3 regions of the Janthinobacterium sp. J1-1 genome follow, and region 1 is predicted to be linked to each of the others. Evidence: predicted binding sites of a transcription regulator. Region 1 holds the regulator's gene; each other region holds the start of a gene.
What was found. Region 1 encodes NrdR, which represses ribonucleotide reductase genes. Its sites were predicted from a motif close to CACNANATNTNGTG; they were not measured.
Positions count from the first base shown of each region.

Region 1 (4,855 bases):
AGCGCGTGGCGATGCGACCAGTAGGCCAGGCCGGCCGCATAAAAGCTGCCACCGTGTACGCCATGATCGAGTCTGTCGAGCGCCGCCAGGCCCGGCAGCGGCTGGGGATTGCCGCCAGCGCCATCGCTTTCCAGTGCCCCGACGGCCCGCGTCCAGGCCATTACATCCAGCGGCGGCGTGACATAGGCATCCACGCCACGCGCACGCTCACTTGAGTTTGCCGCTGGAATATGGCCGGGCACATAGCGGTCCAGGACGGCACCGGCGTCGCCCAACGTCATCACCACTTGGCGCTGGCAACTGGCCTGTTGCGGATCGGTCCACGATGTCGTCCCGGCCGCTGCGCTGGCCTGGCGTCCCTGCAGATAGCGCAGCGATTCGTACAGCAATTCGGCTTGCGGCGCGGCCGCCGCGTACGCACCGAGGTGCGCGTCGTCACTGCGTCCCTGCGTGTTGATATGGGCGATCACTGCGTTGGCGCCCGCATACACGCCCGTCACCGGATGCCACTCGGTATCGGGATTGTCTTGCGGCAGGAAATCGGGCGCCGCCCAGCGTTGCGCGCCAGCATAAGACAGCGGCGCCTGCAGCACGCCGCCATACGCCGCCTCCCCGCTCGCATGGCCGAAAACGCCAACACGCAGGCGGCCACCATGGCGCTGCAGCGCGCCCGCCGGCTTGACATTTTTACCGTAAGCCAGGCACAGGTCGGGGCGCGACAAGCCTTCGGTAACGTCGCATACCTGCACCCGCGCCAGGAAAGCGCCGAGCGCACCGGCCTTGCCAGGCGCATCGCAACTGCCGTCAAGTGGCTGGGCACCGTCGCCGAACAGCAGCTTGTTGCGGCACGAGACGATCGCCAGTTGCCCGACCGTAAACGGCGTGGCCTCGCGCACGCCTGCGCGCAAGATCTTGCGGGGAAAATGATCAGGGTGGGCGTAAAAGTCGACGCCAAACTGGCCGTCCGGCAGATAGGCCCGTTGCAACACCGTCTTGCGCACTTCATCGATCACGCGGTCGCCGCCAGTCAAGGCGTAGCGCACGATATCGAGCAGGCTGGCGCCGGCCCAGTTTAAAAAATTGCCGCTGAAGCTATCGCCACCGCAGCCATGCCGCGCATCGGCCGCCTTGCTCACGGAAAAGTAGGCGGTGGACAAGCGCCAGTCCGGCACAGTGACGCCATCGCTGCTGCGGTAGGGATAGCCGTAGCACATGCGCGCATCGAAATAGCCGGCATAGGCGTAGCCGGGATCGTAATCGCCTTCGTAGGCGGCGCCGGCTGAAGCGTGGGACAAGGAGAGATTGAGCAGCAGGTTAGGCGGTACCCTCGCGCCATGGAGCCCCGTGTCCGCGCGCGACAAATCGACCAGCGGCGATGCGGCAAATACCTGAGCACCGGCCACCAGCCACAGCAGCAGAACAAGCAGGCAGCGCACCATCATGGCGTTTCCCCCGGCGCCTGCTTCCTGTAATAAGTTTGCAGCACCACCTGCGTATCCTCCTGCGCGCCGAAGCCGATGGCGGTGACGCGGTACAGATAACCCGCGCCGGACGGCAGGCCGACCGGTGCGCCAGCGGGCGTGCCGGCCTCTTCGCCGGGCGGGTGAAACGGCAGCAATTCGATCATGTAGCGCGGCTTTTTAAAGGGCAGGAAGCCCTGCCCCGTCTGCATCGCCGCGCCCGTGAACTGGCCGTAGGCCACCGTGCCGGACTCCGCCACGCCCAGGTCGGTACTGAGCCAGACGGGCGGCGCGCCGCTGGCGGCCGGCAGGCACAAGCCTGGTTCGCCCTTGCAAGCGGACGCAAAGCCGGCCGCGCTGCTTGGTGCAAACAGCGTGCTGCGGCCAGGCAGCCCGGGCAAGCCTTCGATATCATGCTGTGCATCCATCAATGCCTCCTCGGCGGCCTGGAAAGCGATATGCCGGTCGCGCTCGCCACGCGCCGCCTTTTCTCCGTGCAAGGCCATCTGCGCGGCCGACACGCCCAGCAGCAAAATGGCGACCAGCAGGCATAGCGCGAACACCAGGGTCGCGCCGCGCTGACGCGCCCAAAAGTATTCAGGCGGGGCCATTGCGCAGCATGATGGTCGCTTGCACCAGCTGGCGCAAACGGCCGCGCTGGGCGGGCGGCAAGCCGGCCGGCACGATGCGTACGCCGGGGTCTTGCGCGCCGTGCGCGTCCGCATACGCCGGGCCGAACAGGTCGAATTGCGCCGGGCCGGATTGCGCGCCCACATTGCCGCCACCGTGCAGCAGCAGGGCCACGCGCACGCTGGCGACACGCTTCCAGTGCGTGCGGCGCTGGAAATCACGCTCGCGCTCGGCTTCGCTGGCGCCCACCAGCACCAGCGCCGCGTCGCGCGCGTCGAGGCTGCTCGCGTTCACATACTGGTTGGCCACGCCATCGGGCGGCGTATCGGTATCGAGGCCGTACAGCACCTGGAAACTGTCGACGCCACGGATCAGCGCGTCGGCGCCCCAGCCACTACCGCTGGCACTGCGATACTTGCAGCGCAGTTCCGCTTCGCCGTCGCCGCCTTCGTCCTGCGCCACATAGAAAATGCTCCAGCCGCGCTGCGCCTCGGTACTCGCAGCGCCGACGCCAAAGCCGGCACAATTGAGCACCGCGCCATCGCCACCTGCTCCCTCGCCGGTGCCGTAAAAACGCAGCGCCAGCACGTCGCTGCCGTTGACGCTGCCCGCCAGGGGCGCGGCGATGCCGTCAGTATTCTTGCCCAGGCCGCGCGCGTCCAGGCCGGCGATATTGGCGCTGTCGTGCGCCGCATGCATCAAGGGTGCGGCGCTGGCGTCCCAGTTCACCCACGCCGTCTGGCGCAGCGCCCGCGCGATGGCGTCAAAGGCATAGCGGCCATTGTCGGCCAGGCGCGCCGACTCCACCTGGTCCATATAGCTGCGGCTGCTTGACAGCAGCACCGCGCTCGAGGCCAGCATCAACATGGCGCCCAGGCCCAGCGCCACCAGCAATTCGACCAGGGTCATGCCGGCCTGGCGCGGCGCATGGTCCCTCATGGCGCACCCGCCGCCAGTTGCATGGCGATTTTCGGCATGGCAGGCTCCTGCGCGGCCCGGCCCTGGGCCTGCCGGCCGCGCCAGCCCAGCTTGATGACGACCGGTGCGCCGCTGCCGCCACTGCAGCTCCATTGCAATCCCTGCGCGGCCGCATCCCAGGCCAGTGCATCGCGGCAGATGCGCAGCCGTGCGCCAGGCAAGTCCTTGCGCAGTTGCTGTTTCCATTCGGCGATATCGAATTGCGCCAGTTGCGCGGCGCTGCAGGCGGTGTCACCGAGACAGGCCGGCGCGCCGCCAGGCTCATCAAGTGACCCCGCCTGGTAGTCGAGGCCCAGGTAGGGATTGTCGGCATCGGGCAATCGCAGCTGGGCGCTGTTGGCGCGCATGCGCTCGGCCATGCTGGCCGCCAGTTGCATGGCCGTCGACAGCAGGGCCGATTCATGGCGCGCGCGCAGGGACGACAATTGCATCGCGCTGCCGCCCAGCAGGCCCACGGCCAGCAGCAACAGCGCGACCAGCACTTCGACCAGGGTAGTGCCTTGGGTATGAACAAGATGGCGCATGCATGCCTCCCGCTTTCAGGGAAAGGAAGAGTAGCGGCCAGGATCAACCGGCCCTGCTACACGATAGGCGTGGCGGCGGGGTCAGGCATGAGACAGCGCAAGGCTGTGCGGGAATAGGGAAAAAGAGGTAAAAAAAGCGGCCACTGGATTGATCAGGCCGCTTGCTGGAAGAAAACAACTGTGGTGCTTGAGCTTGACACTTAAACCTTGCGCGGCTGGCCCACTTCGGCGATCGCATCCTGGAACTCGGCCAGGTCTTCGAAATTCTTGTAGACGGAGGCGAAGCGGATATACGCGATCTTGTCGAGGCGCTTGAGTTCCTGCATCACCAGTTCGCCGATATAGCCGGAATCGACTTCGCGCTTGCCGCTGGTCAGCAGCTTTTCTTCAATGGTGGCGATCGCCATGTCCAGCGAGGCGGCCGCGACGGGGCGCTTGCGCAAGGCCAGCATCAGGCTGCCGCGCAACTTATCCGCAGCGAACTCCGTCCGGCTGCCGTTCTTTTTGACTACGGCCGGCATGATCAGTTCAATCCGTTCATAAGTGGTAAAACGCTTGTCGCATTTGCCGCAACGGCGCCGGCGGCGGATGGCGTCGCCTTCCTCGGATACGCGCGTATCGAGGACCTGGGTCTCGTCATGGTGGCAGAATGGACATTTCATGGGCAGCGGCACAGCCTTTTAGTTCAACAAATGGAGCGCGGGCGCCCGGATACACTCAGGGCGCCCGCGGGCACGGCTGGAATGTGTCATCCAGAATCTTACTCTGGAAGACACATACTGGACAAATAATTATGCAGCGTAGACCGGATTGGCATCGGCCAGCACCTTCACGGCCGCTTTCACGCGCTCGATGGTGGCGGCGTCATGCGGGTTGTCCAGCACGTCGGCGATCAGGTTACCCACTTGCACCGCTTCGGCTTCCTTGAAACCGCGCGTCGTCATCGCCGGGCTGCCCAGGCGAATGCCCGAGGTGACGAATGGTTTTTGCGGGTCGTTCGGGATGCCGTTCTTGTTGCAGGTGATGTGCGCGGAACCGAGGATGGCTTCGGCTTCCTTGCCCGTCAGGTTCTTGGCGCGCAGGTCGACCAGCATCACGTGCGATTCGGTGCCGCCGGACACGATGCGCAGGCCGCGCGAGATCAGCGTCTTGGCCAGCGCGTCGGCGTTCTTCACGACCTGCTTCTGGTATTCGACGAATTCAGGGCTCAGTGCTTCCTTGAAGGCAACCGCCTTGCCGGCGATCACGTGCATCAGCGGGCCG
Region 1 is NZ_CP132339.1:5,983,437-5,988,291, forward strand. It holds gene Q8L25_RS27280 (PilC/PilY family type IV pilus protein) at 1-1,442, opposite strand, end outside; gene Q8L25_RS27285 (PilX N-terminal domain-containing pilus assembly protein) at 1,439-2,071, opposite strand; gene Q8L25_RS27290 (PilW family protein) at 2,058-3,029, opposite strand; gene pilV (type IV pilus modification protein PilV) at 3,026-3,592, opposite strand; gene nrdR (transcriptional regulator NrdR) at 3,793-4,254, opposite strand; gene glyA (serine hydroxymethyltransferase) at 4,384-4,855, opposite strand, start outside.

Region 2 (4,855 bases), 480 kb from region 1:
GCGCGCAAAGCGGTAGGTCGTGCCTTCGGCCGGCGTCGCTTCCAGGTTGTACATATGGCCCGTCTGCTCCTGGAACGCGATCATGCGCGCACGTACATGGTCGAGCAGACGGATCGCCAGCGCATGGCCCTCCTTGCTGGTGATGTCGTATTCGTTGCCGCTGAAATTGCGGATCATCTCGTTGATGCCGTTGACGCCCAGGGTGGAAAAATGATTGCGCAGGGTGCCCAGATAGCGTTTCGTGTACGGGAACAGGCCTTGCTGCATCAGGTCCTCGATGGTGGCGCGCTTGATTTCCAGGCTGGTCTTGCCCAGCTCCAGCAGGCGGTCCAGGTCGGCCAGCAAGGCCGCTTCGTCGCCGCGCCACAGATAGCCCAGGCGCGCGCAGTTGATGGTGACCACGCCCAGGGAACCCGTTTGCTCGGCCGAACCGAACAGGCCATTGCCGCGTTTGAGCAGTTCGCGCAGGTCCAGCTGCAGGCGGCAGCACATGGAACGTATCATGTTCGGTTTCAGTTCCGAATTGATGAAATTCTGGAAGTAGGGCAGGCCGTAGCGCGCCGTCATCTCGAACAGGCGCTCTGCGTTTTCGCTGTGCCAGTCGAAGTCCTCGGTGATGTTGTAGGTCGGGATCGGGAAGGTGAACACGCGGCCCTTGGCGTCGCCCGCCATCATGATCTCGATATACGCGCGGTTGATCATGTCCATTTCAAGCTGCAGCTCGCCGTAGGAAAACGGCATTTCGACGCCGGCGACCACCGGTATCTGCTCGCGCAAATCTTCCGGGCAGACCCAGTCGAAGGTCAGGTTGGTGAACGGCGTTTGCGTGCCCCAGCGCGACGGCACGTTGAGGTTGTAGATCAGCTCCTGCATATACTGCAGCACGTCGGCATAGGCCAGGCCATCCTTGCGGATAAACGGCGCCATATAGGTGTCGAAGGAGCTGAAGGCCTGCGCGCCGGCCCACTCGTTCTGCAGGGTGCCGAGAAAATTGACGATCTGGCCGATGGCCGATGACATGTGTTTCGGCGGGCTTGACTCGACCTTGCCCGGCACGCCGTTCAGGCCTTCATGCAGCAGGGTGCGCAGCGACCAGCCGGCGCAGTAGCCGGCCAGCATGTCGAGGTCGTGGATATGCAGGGCCGCCTCGCGGTGGGCCGCGCCCACTTCCGGCGGATAGACCTGGTCGAGCCAGTAGTTGGCGATCACCTTGCCCGACACATTGAGTATCAGGCCGCCCAGCGAATAGCCCTGGTTGGCGTTGGCGTTGACCCTCCAGTCGCGCCGTTCCAGGTACTCGTTGATGGATGCGGCGACGTCGACCTGGCCGTGTTTTTTCGACGCTGTGACGGGTAGTGCGCTAGCTGACATGAAACCTCCAATAACCACAACATGCGGTGTTTTATTGAAGGTTATCGACTAAATGTAGTGTCGTCAAAGGGCGCGTGCAAGCGATTGGCGGAACCTTGATCCAGGTGAAAATCGCGCAGCCATCATTTTTTGTCCCACCGCGTTTCGCGCAGGATCATGTACGTGGTGCCGAAGAATGCGCCGCCGCAGGCGACGATGCTGATGACGGAGGCGGGCAGCACATGGATCCAGATTTCGGCCGGCGAAAAGGTGCTCCAGCTGGCCACGCGGATATCAAACGTGATGTAGTTGGCCAGCAGCCAGTACGCGGCCAGGATGGCGGTGCAGATGGCGCTCTGGCGCAGCAGCGGCACCTGGCGGCGCGCAAACACGGCCAGCAGGAACAGCAGCACCACGCCCGGATACACGCCCAGAATCTCGGGCGAAAACATGTGCGTGCTGTTGATGTCATGGCCTTCGACGGGCGACGCCCATTGCACTTGCAGCGCGGTCAGGAACAGGGTCAGGAGCAGTATCAGCAGGGGTTTGCGGGTCATGGCGGTGGCTGGAATGAATAGGAGTTAGGCACGATGGCAGTGCCGCATTCTACAGCGCAAGGAGGGGTGCCGATGCATGCATTCCTTCACCTGCGTCAAGGACTCCCCACATGGCGCGGGGCTATAGTCTCGACCCTGAGCCGATACAGAAAGTCCCCATCATGAAGCTTGAACATTCCACCGCCCAGCGCGTGGCCGGACCGCTGGAACTGGTCTGCCCGGCCGGCAGCCTGCCGGCCCTGAAAGCGGCGGTCGACAATGGCGCCGACACCGTCTACCTCGGCTTTCGCGACGCCACCAATGCGCGCAATTTCGCCGGCCTCAATTTCGACGAAAAGGCGATTGCCGAAGGCGTGCGCTACGCCCACCAGCACGGCCGCAAGGTGCTGCTGGCGCTGAATACCTATCCGCAGCCGCACAACTGGATGGTCTGGCGCAGCGCCATCGACCGCGCGGCGGACGCAGGCCTGAACGCCATTATCGTCGCCGATCCGGGGCTGATGGCGTACGCGTCGCAGCATCATCCGCAGCTGCGGCTGCACCTGTCGGTGCAGGGCTCGGCCACCAACTACGAAGCCATCAATTTTTATCACGAACACTTCGGCGTCTCGCGCGCCGTGCTGCCGCGCGTGCTGTCGATGACGCAGGTGGAACAGCTGATCGCCAAGACGCCGGTCGAGATCGAAGTATTCGGTTTCGGCAGCCTGTGCGTGATGGTCGAAGGGCGCTGCGCGCTGTCGTCGTATGCGACCGGCGAAGCGCCCAATACCCACGGCGTGTGTTCTCCCGCCAAGGCCGTGCGCTGGGTGGAAACCGCAGGCGGCCTGGAGTCGCGCCTGAACGGCGTGCTGATCGACCGTTACGCCCCCGGCGAAAACGCCAGCTATCCGACCCTGTGCAAGGGCCGTTTCGACGTCGACGGCGAACAGTATTACGCCATCGAGGAACCGGCCAGCCTGAACACGCTGGCGTTGCTGCCGCAGTTGATCGCCATGGGCGTCAAGGCGGTGAAAATCGAAGGCCGCCAGCGCAGCCCCGCCTATGTGGCGCAGGTCACGCGCGTCTGGCGCGACGCGATTGACGCGTGCCGGGAAGGGCAGCAGCGCTACGCCGTCAAGCCGGGCTGGATGGCGGCGATGGACAAGCTGGCCGAGGGCCAGCAGCACACTTTGGGCGCCTATCACCGCTCCTGGAAATAAGAAAACCTGCTGCGCGACCCGGGGCGCGGCCTGCGATGCTCACTGTGCTCAAGCACAGCTGCGCTTCTCGGCCACGCCGCGAGCCGCTCGCTACGGTTTTGTAACTATAAAATGAAGGAACAGGTATGCTAAAACTGTCATTGGGGCCGTTGCTGTATTACTGGCCGCGCGCCACCGTCTTCGAGTTCTACCAGCAGGTTGCCGACACCGCCGTCGATATCGTCTACCTGGGCGAGACGGTCTGTTCGCGCCGCCATGAACTGCGCCTCTCGGACTGGCTCGATATCGCCGACCTGCTGGCGGCCGCCGGCAAGGAAGTGGTGCTGTCGACCCAGGCCCTGATCGAGTCCGGCGCCGAGCTGGCTACCCTGCGCCGCATCGCCGGCAATGGACGCTATGCGGTCGAGGCGAACGATTTCGGCGCCGTGCACTGCCTGGAAAAGGGCCAAGCCTTCGTCGCCGGCCCCCACCTGAACCTGTTCAACGGCCCCAGCCTGCAACTGCTGGCCGGCCTCGGCGCGCGGCGCTGGGTGATGCCGCTGGAAATGAGCCAGGATGCATTGGCCGAACTGCAGCGCCAGGCGCCGGACGGTATCGAGACCGAAGTGTTTTCCTATGGCCGCATGCCGCTGGCGTTTTCCGCGCGCTGCTTCACGGCGCGCAACCGCAACCTGCCGAAAGACGACTGCCAGTACAGCTGCCTGCAGGAGCCCGACGGCCTGTTGCTGCGCACGCGCGATGCGCAGCCCTTCCTGGTGCTGAACGGCACGCAGACGCAGTCGGCGCTGGTGTACAACCTGGTGCGCGAACTCGTTGCGATGGCCGCGCTGGGCGTGGGCGTGGCCCGCCTCAGCCCGCAGGAACACCATACGGTGGAAGTGATCGGCATCTTCGACCAGGCCCGGCGCGGCCTGCTTTCCGCCGACGACGCGCAGGCGCAACTGGCGGCCTGCCATGCGGCCGGTACCTGCGACGGCTACTGGCATGGCCAGCCGGGCATGCACAGCCAGGCGAATGCGCTTCACGAAGCGCTCCATTGAACCTCACGGGAATCACATGCTGAACACGATAGAAACACTGCCGCCATTCCGGCTGCCGGTGCCCTTGGTCGCGCTGCTGGCCAGGCTGCCGCCATACCCCGCTTCCTGGGCCTTCGTGCAGGGCCTGAACCGCCTGCTGGCGCCGCAATTGCCCGGCGATGTGCGCGCGCTGTTACAAGGACGCAGCCTGCGCCTGCGGGTGCTCGATGCCGGTGTGGCGGTGGATTTTTGCTGGCAGGGAGGGCAGTTCGCGCCGGCCCGCCATGGCCAGGCGCCGGACCTGACCATCGGCGCCAGCGCGCATGATTTGCTGCTGCTGGCGCGGCGCCAGGAAGACCCGGACACCCTGTTCTTCAGCCGCCGCCTGTTGCTCGAAGGCGATACGGAGCTGGGCCTGCTGTTCAAGAACACGCTCGATGCGCTGGAATTGCCACCGTTCGACCTGCAGTCGCTGCATCCGCGCCGCGTGCTGGCGCAGCTGTGCGGGAAGGTAGAAAAAACTTAGCTGCGGTGGCAGTGGCCGCAGGCGCCGGTGCAGGGAATCGGTGCCTGCGCCTGTGCCATCTCGCCGATAAAGCCGGCGCCGTTGACGGCATCGATCACGGCGGCCAGCAGGCCCTCCTGCGCGGCCACCGTTTCGTCGAACTGCACCGTGGCGTCATTGCGCGCCAGCGATACGCACACCGTTTCGACTCCCTTGATATTTTCC
Region 2 is NZ_CP132339.1:5,507,050-5,511,904, reverse strand. It holds gene Q8L25_RS25260 (ribonucleoside triphosphate reductase) at 1-1,371, opposite strand, end outside; gene Q8L25_RS25255 (hypothetical protein) at 1,494-1,907, opposite strand; gene Q8L25_RS25250 (peptidase U32 family protein) at 2,069-3,106, shown strand; gene Q8L25_RS25245 (U32 family peptidase) at 3,232-4,146, shown strand; gene Q8L25_RS25240 (SCP2 sterol-binding domain-containing protein) at 4,163-4,651, shown strand; gene Q8L25_RS25235 (heavy-metal-associated domain-containing protein) at 4,648-4,855, opposite strand, start outside.
Region 2: a site for NrdR is predicted at 1,387-1,400, ahead of Q8L25_RS25260 (ribonucleoside triphosphate reductase). Genes of this name have one in related genera too.

Region 3 (4,855 bases), 2.6 Mb from region 1:
TAAGCTCCTCCCTCATTGCTCATCCGTATCGTGACGCCATCGGCCACCGGCCAGGCGTAGCATGGCCGTGGCAGGCATCATTGCCGTGCCCGATCAGAATCCTTGTTGAAAGGATAATTATGCCCAGCTCGCGTACCGGGGCCGCCGGCGGCCATCTCGCGCCCATCGCTAAAGATTCCATACCGCAACTGAGCGGCAGCTCGGCCGCCATGCAGGCGCTGAGGGCGCAGATCGTGCGCATCGCCGCCTCCGGCGCGCCGGTGGCGATCCGCGGCGAGTCGGGCAGCGGCAAGGAGCTGGTGGCGCGCGCCATCCACGCCCAGGGCGCGCGCGCCGATGGCCCTTTCGTGGCCGTCAATTGCGGCGCCATCCCCGAGGGCCTGATGGAAGCCGAACTGTTCGGCTGCCGTCCGGGCGCCTATACGGGCGCGCTGCACGAACGGCAGGGCCTGTTCCAGGCGGCCGACGGCGGCAGCCTGCTGCTCGACGAGGTCGATGATGTGCCTTTGGCGATGCAGGTCAAGCTGTTGCGTGCGCTGCAGGAGCGCCGCGTGCGCAAACTGGGCGGCAGCACCGACGAAGCCGTCGACGTGCGCATCCTGTGCGCCAGCCAGCACGGACTGGCGCGCGGCGTGGCGGCCGGCACCTTTCGCCAGGATCTGTATTACCGCCTGAACGTGATCGAACTGGCCGTGCCGCCCTTGCGCGAGCGGCTGGGCGACTTGCCGGCCTTGTGCGATGCCATCCTGGCCCGCCTGGCGCCACGGCAAGACATGCACCTGGCGCCGGCGGTCCTGGCGGCGCTGGCGCGCCATGCTTTTCCCGGCAATGTGCGCGAACTGGAAAACCTGCTGGAGCGGGCGCTGGCCTTTGCCGATGGCGGCATGATCACGGTCGATGGGCTGGGCTTGCCTGTGGCGGTACCGGCGGCGGTGACGGCGCTGAACGCCGGCTTGCCCGGCCGGCAATTGCCGCTGCCCGGCATGGGGCATGGCGGCGCGCCTATCGTGCCGCTGCAGCTGTTCCTGCTGCAAACCGAGCGCGAGATGATCTTGCAGGCCCTGGCGCAAACGCGCTACCACCGCGCGCGCGCGGCGCGGCAACTGGGCATCAGCGTGCGCCAGCTGCGCTACCGCATGCAAAAATTGCAACTGCGCGAGCCGCCGGGCTGAACCGAAACAGGCGGCGCCGGGACCGAAGCGGCGCGGTAGATTATAATGCCGGTCCCGGTTTCGCCAGCCGCGGCCGGCGACTGTTCCAGTAGTTGCATTGCTGTAAATAATTGCTGGCATAGCAAGGTCAAACCAGACTGAAATTGATCTGGATTCATCTCGGGAATGGGGCGCGCAGCGGTCTGCAGCGGCCTGCGTTAGTGCTTACTATGCGGGTGCCGGGCCTGTTATCCATGCCCTGAAAAGTCAATTGAATTCGTGCATGAAATCGGAAAAATTAAGCAGGACACAGGCGGGAAAAGTATTGCGCCTGCCATCGATGGGTACTACAATTAGTGCATAAATTAGATGTAGTTACTAAATGTAGTGCCATCACAGATGTTTTCAGCATTAGTGTCAAGCCAGCGCCAACACCATTGCGTGCTCACCTGGCAATCTGACACTGGCGGTTTATCACCCTCAGAGACATGTTTCGCGCCATCCATGGCCGTGAGGGCAGGCTATTTTCATTTGTATCATCTGATGCCTTGAATATGTAGTTTTTAACAATAAATACCGGAAGAAGCCCGGACCATCGGGCGTTCTATTCAACAACACACACGGCAGCAAAACTGCAGGCTGACTTTAGCTGACAACGGGAGCTTCAATGCAATCACCTCAAGATATTTCCATCCATCCAACGCCAGTACCGCCAGCGCCAGGCGCGGCGCACAGCGTGGCAAGCACCGGCGCGGCCATGGGCGACTATCGCATCATCCGCCGCAACGGTGCGGTGGTGGCATTTGAGCCTTCGAAAATCGCGATCGCCATGACCAAGGCGTTCCTGGCCGTGAACGGCGGCCAGGGCGCCGCTTCCGCCCGCGTGCGCGAACTGGTGGAACAATTGACGGCCGGCGTGGTCGCCGCGCTGGTGCGCCGCCAGCCGGGCGGCGGCACCTTCCATATCGAAGACGTGCAAGACCAGGTGGAACTGTCGCTGATGCGTTCGGGCGAACACGACGTGGCGCGTGCCTACGTGCTGTACCGCGCCAAGCACATGGAGGAGCGCCGCCTGCAGAAGGAAGCCCTGGGTGGTTCCGCGCAAGTGGCCGCACCGCAACTGAACGTGCTCGACAACGGCGTGCGCCGCCCGCTCGACATGCAGCAAGTGCGCGACCTGATCAACGCCGCCTGCGCCGGCCTGGAAAAACACGTCGATGCCGACGCCATCCTGGCTGAAACCGTGAAAAACCTGTACGACGGCGTGCCGGTCGAAGAGCTGCACAAGTCGGCCATCCTGGCAGCGCGCGCGCTGATGGAAAAAGACCCGGCCTACTCGCAAGTGACGGCCCGCATCCTGCTGCACACGGTGCGCAAGGAAGTGTTCGGCAAGGAAGTGCCGCAAGCGGCCGCCGCCGCCGAATACCTGACCTATTTCCCGGCGTATATCGCCAAGGGCATCTCCGCTGAACTGCTGAACCCGGTGCTGGCCACCTTCGACCTGGAACGCCTGGCCAAAGCCATCGTTGCCGACCGCGACCTGCAATTCGGCTATATCGGCCTGCAAACCCTGTATGACCGCTACTTCCTGCATATCCAGGACGTGCGCATCGAAATGCCGCAGGCGTTCTACATGCGCGTGGCGATGGGCCTGGCCCTGAACGAGTCGGACCGCGAAGCGCGCGCCATCGAGTTCTACAGCCTGCTGTCCTCGTTCGACTTCATGAGCTCGACGCCGACCCTGTTCAACTCGGGCACCCTGCGCTCGCAGCTGTCGTCGTGCTACCTGAGCACCGTCTCCGATGACCTGGAAGGCATCTATGACGCCATCAAGGACAACGCGCTGCTGGCCAAATATGCAGGCGGCCTGGGCAACGACTGGACGCCAGTGCGCGCCCTGGGCGCCCATATCAAGGGCACCAACGGCAAGTCGCAAGGCGTGGTGCCGTTCCTGAAAGTGGTGAACGACACGGCCGTGGCCGTGAACCAGGGCGGCAAGCGCAAGGGCGCCGTCTGCGCCTACCTGGAAACCTGGCACATGGACATCGAGGAATTCCTCGACCTGCGCAAGAACACCGGCGACGACCGCCGCCGCACCCACGACATGAACACGGCGAACTGGATTCCCGACATGTTCATGAAGCGCGTGATGGAAAAAGGCGAGTGGACCCTGTTCTCGCCATCGGAAACGCCAGATTTGCACGACAAGGTCGGCAAGGCGTTTGAAGCCGCCTACCTGGGCTACGAAGCGAAAGCGGCCGCCGGCGAAATCCGTTCGTTCAAGAAAATCGCCGCACTCGACCTGTGGCGCAAGATGCTGTCGATGCTGTTTGAAACCGGCCACCCATGGATCACCTTCAAGGATCCATGCAATATCCGCAGCCCGCAGTCGCATGTCGGCGTGGTCCACAGCTCGAACCTGTGCACGGAAATCACCCTGAACACCAGCAGCGATGAAATTGCCGTCTGCAACCTCGGTTCCGTCAACATGCCGGCGCACATGAAAGAAGGCAAGCTCGACCACGTCAAGCTGGCCAAGACCGTGCGCACCGCCATGCGCATGCTGGACAACGTGATCGACATCAACTACTACGCCGTCGACAAGGCCCGCAATTCGAACATGCGCCACCGTCCGGTCGGCATGGGCATCATGGGTTTCCAGGATTGCCTGCACATGATGCGCGTGCCGTTCGCCTCGGACGCCGCCGTGTCGTTTGCCGACACCTCGATGGAAGCGGTGTGCTACTACGCCTACCTGGCGTCGACCGAACTGGCAGAAGAGCGCGGCCGCTACGAGTCGTACGCAGGTTCCCTGTGGGACCGCGGCATCCTGCCACAGGATTCCGTGAAACTGCTGGCCGAAGAGCGCGGCGGCTACCTGGAAGTGGACAGCTCGTCGGCGATGGACTGGACCCCGGTGCGCGAACGCATCGCCAAGTTCGGCATGCGCAACTCGAACTGCGTGGCGATCGCACCGACCGCCACCATTTCGAACATCATCGGCGTGTCGGCCTGTATCGAGCCGACGTTCCAGAACCTGTACGTGAAATCGAACCTGTCGGGCGAATTCACCGAAATCAATGGCTACCTGGTGCGTGACCTGAAGGCGCGCGACCTGTGGGATGAAGTCATGATCTCGGACCTGAAATACTTCGACGGCTCCCTGGTAAAAATCGACCGCATTCCGCAAGACCTGCGCGACATCTACGCCACCGCCTTCGAAGTGTCGCCAAGCTGGCTGGTGGAAGCCGCGTCGCGCCGCCAGAAGTGGATCGACCAGGCCCAGTCGCTGAACATCTACATGGCTGGCGCCTCGGGCAAGAAACTGGACGAAACGTATAAACTGGCATGGCTGCGTGGCCTGAAAACCACCTACTACCTGCGCACCATCGCCGCCACCCACATGGAGAAATCGACCTCCAAGACCGGCGCCCTGAACGCCGTGGCAGTCGATGGCGGCATGTCGGCCAGCGCCCAGAGCGCCCAGGCAGCGAGTGTCGCGGCGGCGGCCGTCGCCGTGGCGCCAGTGGCGATTGCCGCAGCAGCGGACGATGCCGATGGCGAAGCGTGCTACCTGCGCCCGGGTGACGACGGCTTCGAAGAGTGCGAAGCCTGCCAATAATAGTTTAGTGGTCAGCCCGGCAGCGCCGGGCTGATGTGAATATCTGCATTGAGAGAGAAATAATTATGTCCTTATCCTGGGA
Region 3 is NZ_CP132339.1:1,873,334-1,878,188, forward strand. It holds gene Q8L25_RS08475 (PP0621 family protein) at 1-3, shown strand, start outside; gene Q8L25_RS08480 (sigma-54 dependent transcriptional regulator) at 120-1,172, shown strand; gene Q8L25_RS08485 (ribonucleoside-diphosphate reductase subunit alpha) at 1,819-4,773, shown strand; gene Q8L25_RS08490 (ribonucleotide-diphosphate reductase subunit beta) at 4,839-4,855, shown strand, end outside.
Region 3: a site for NrdR is predicted at 1,528-1,541, ahead of Q8L25_RS08485 (ribonucleoside-diphosphate reductase subunit alpha). Genes of this name have one in related genera too.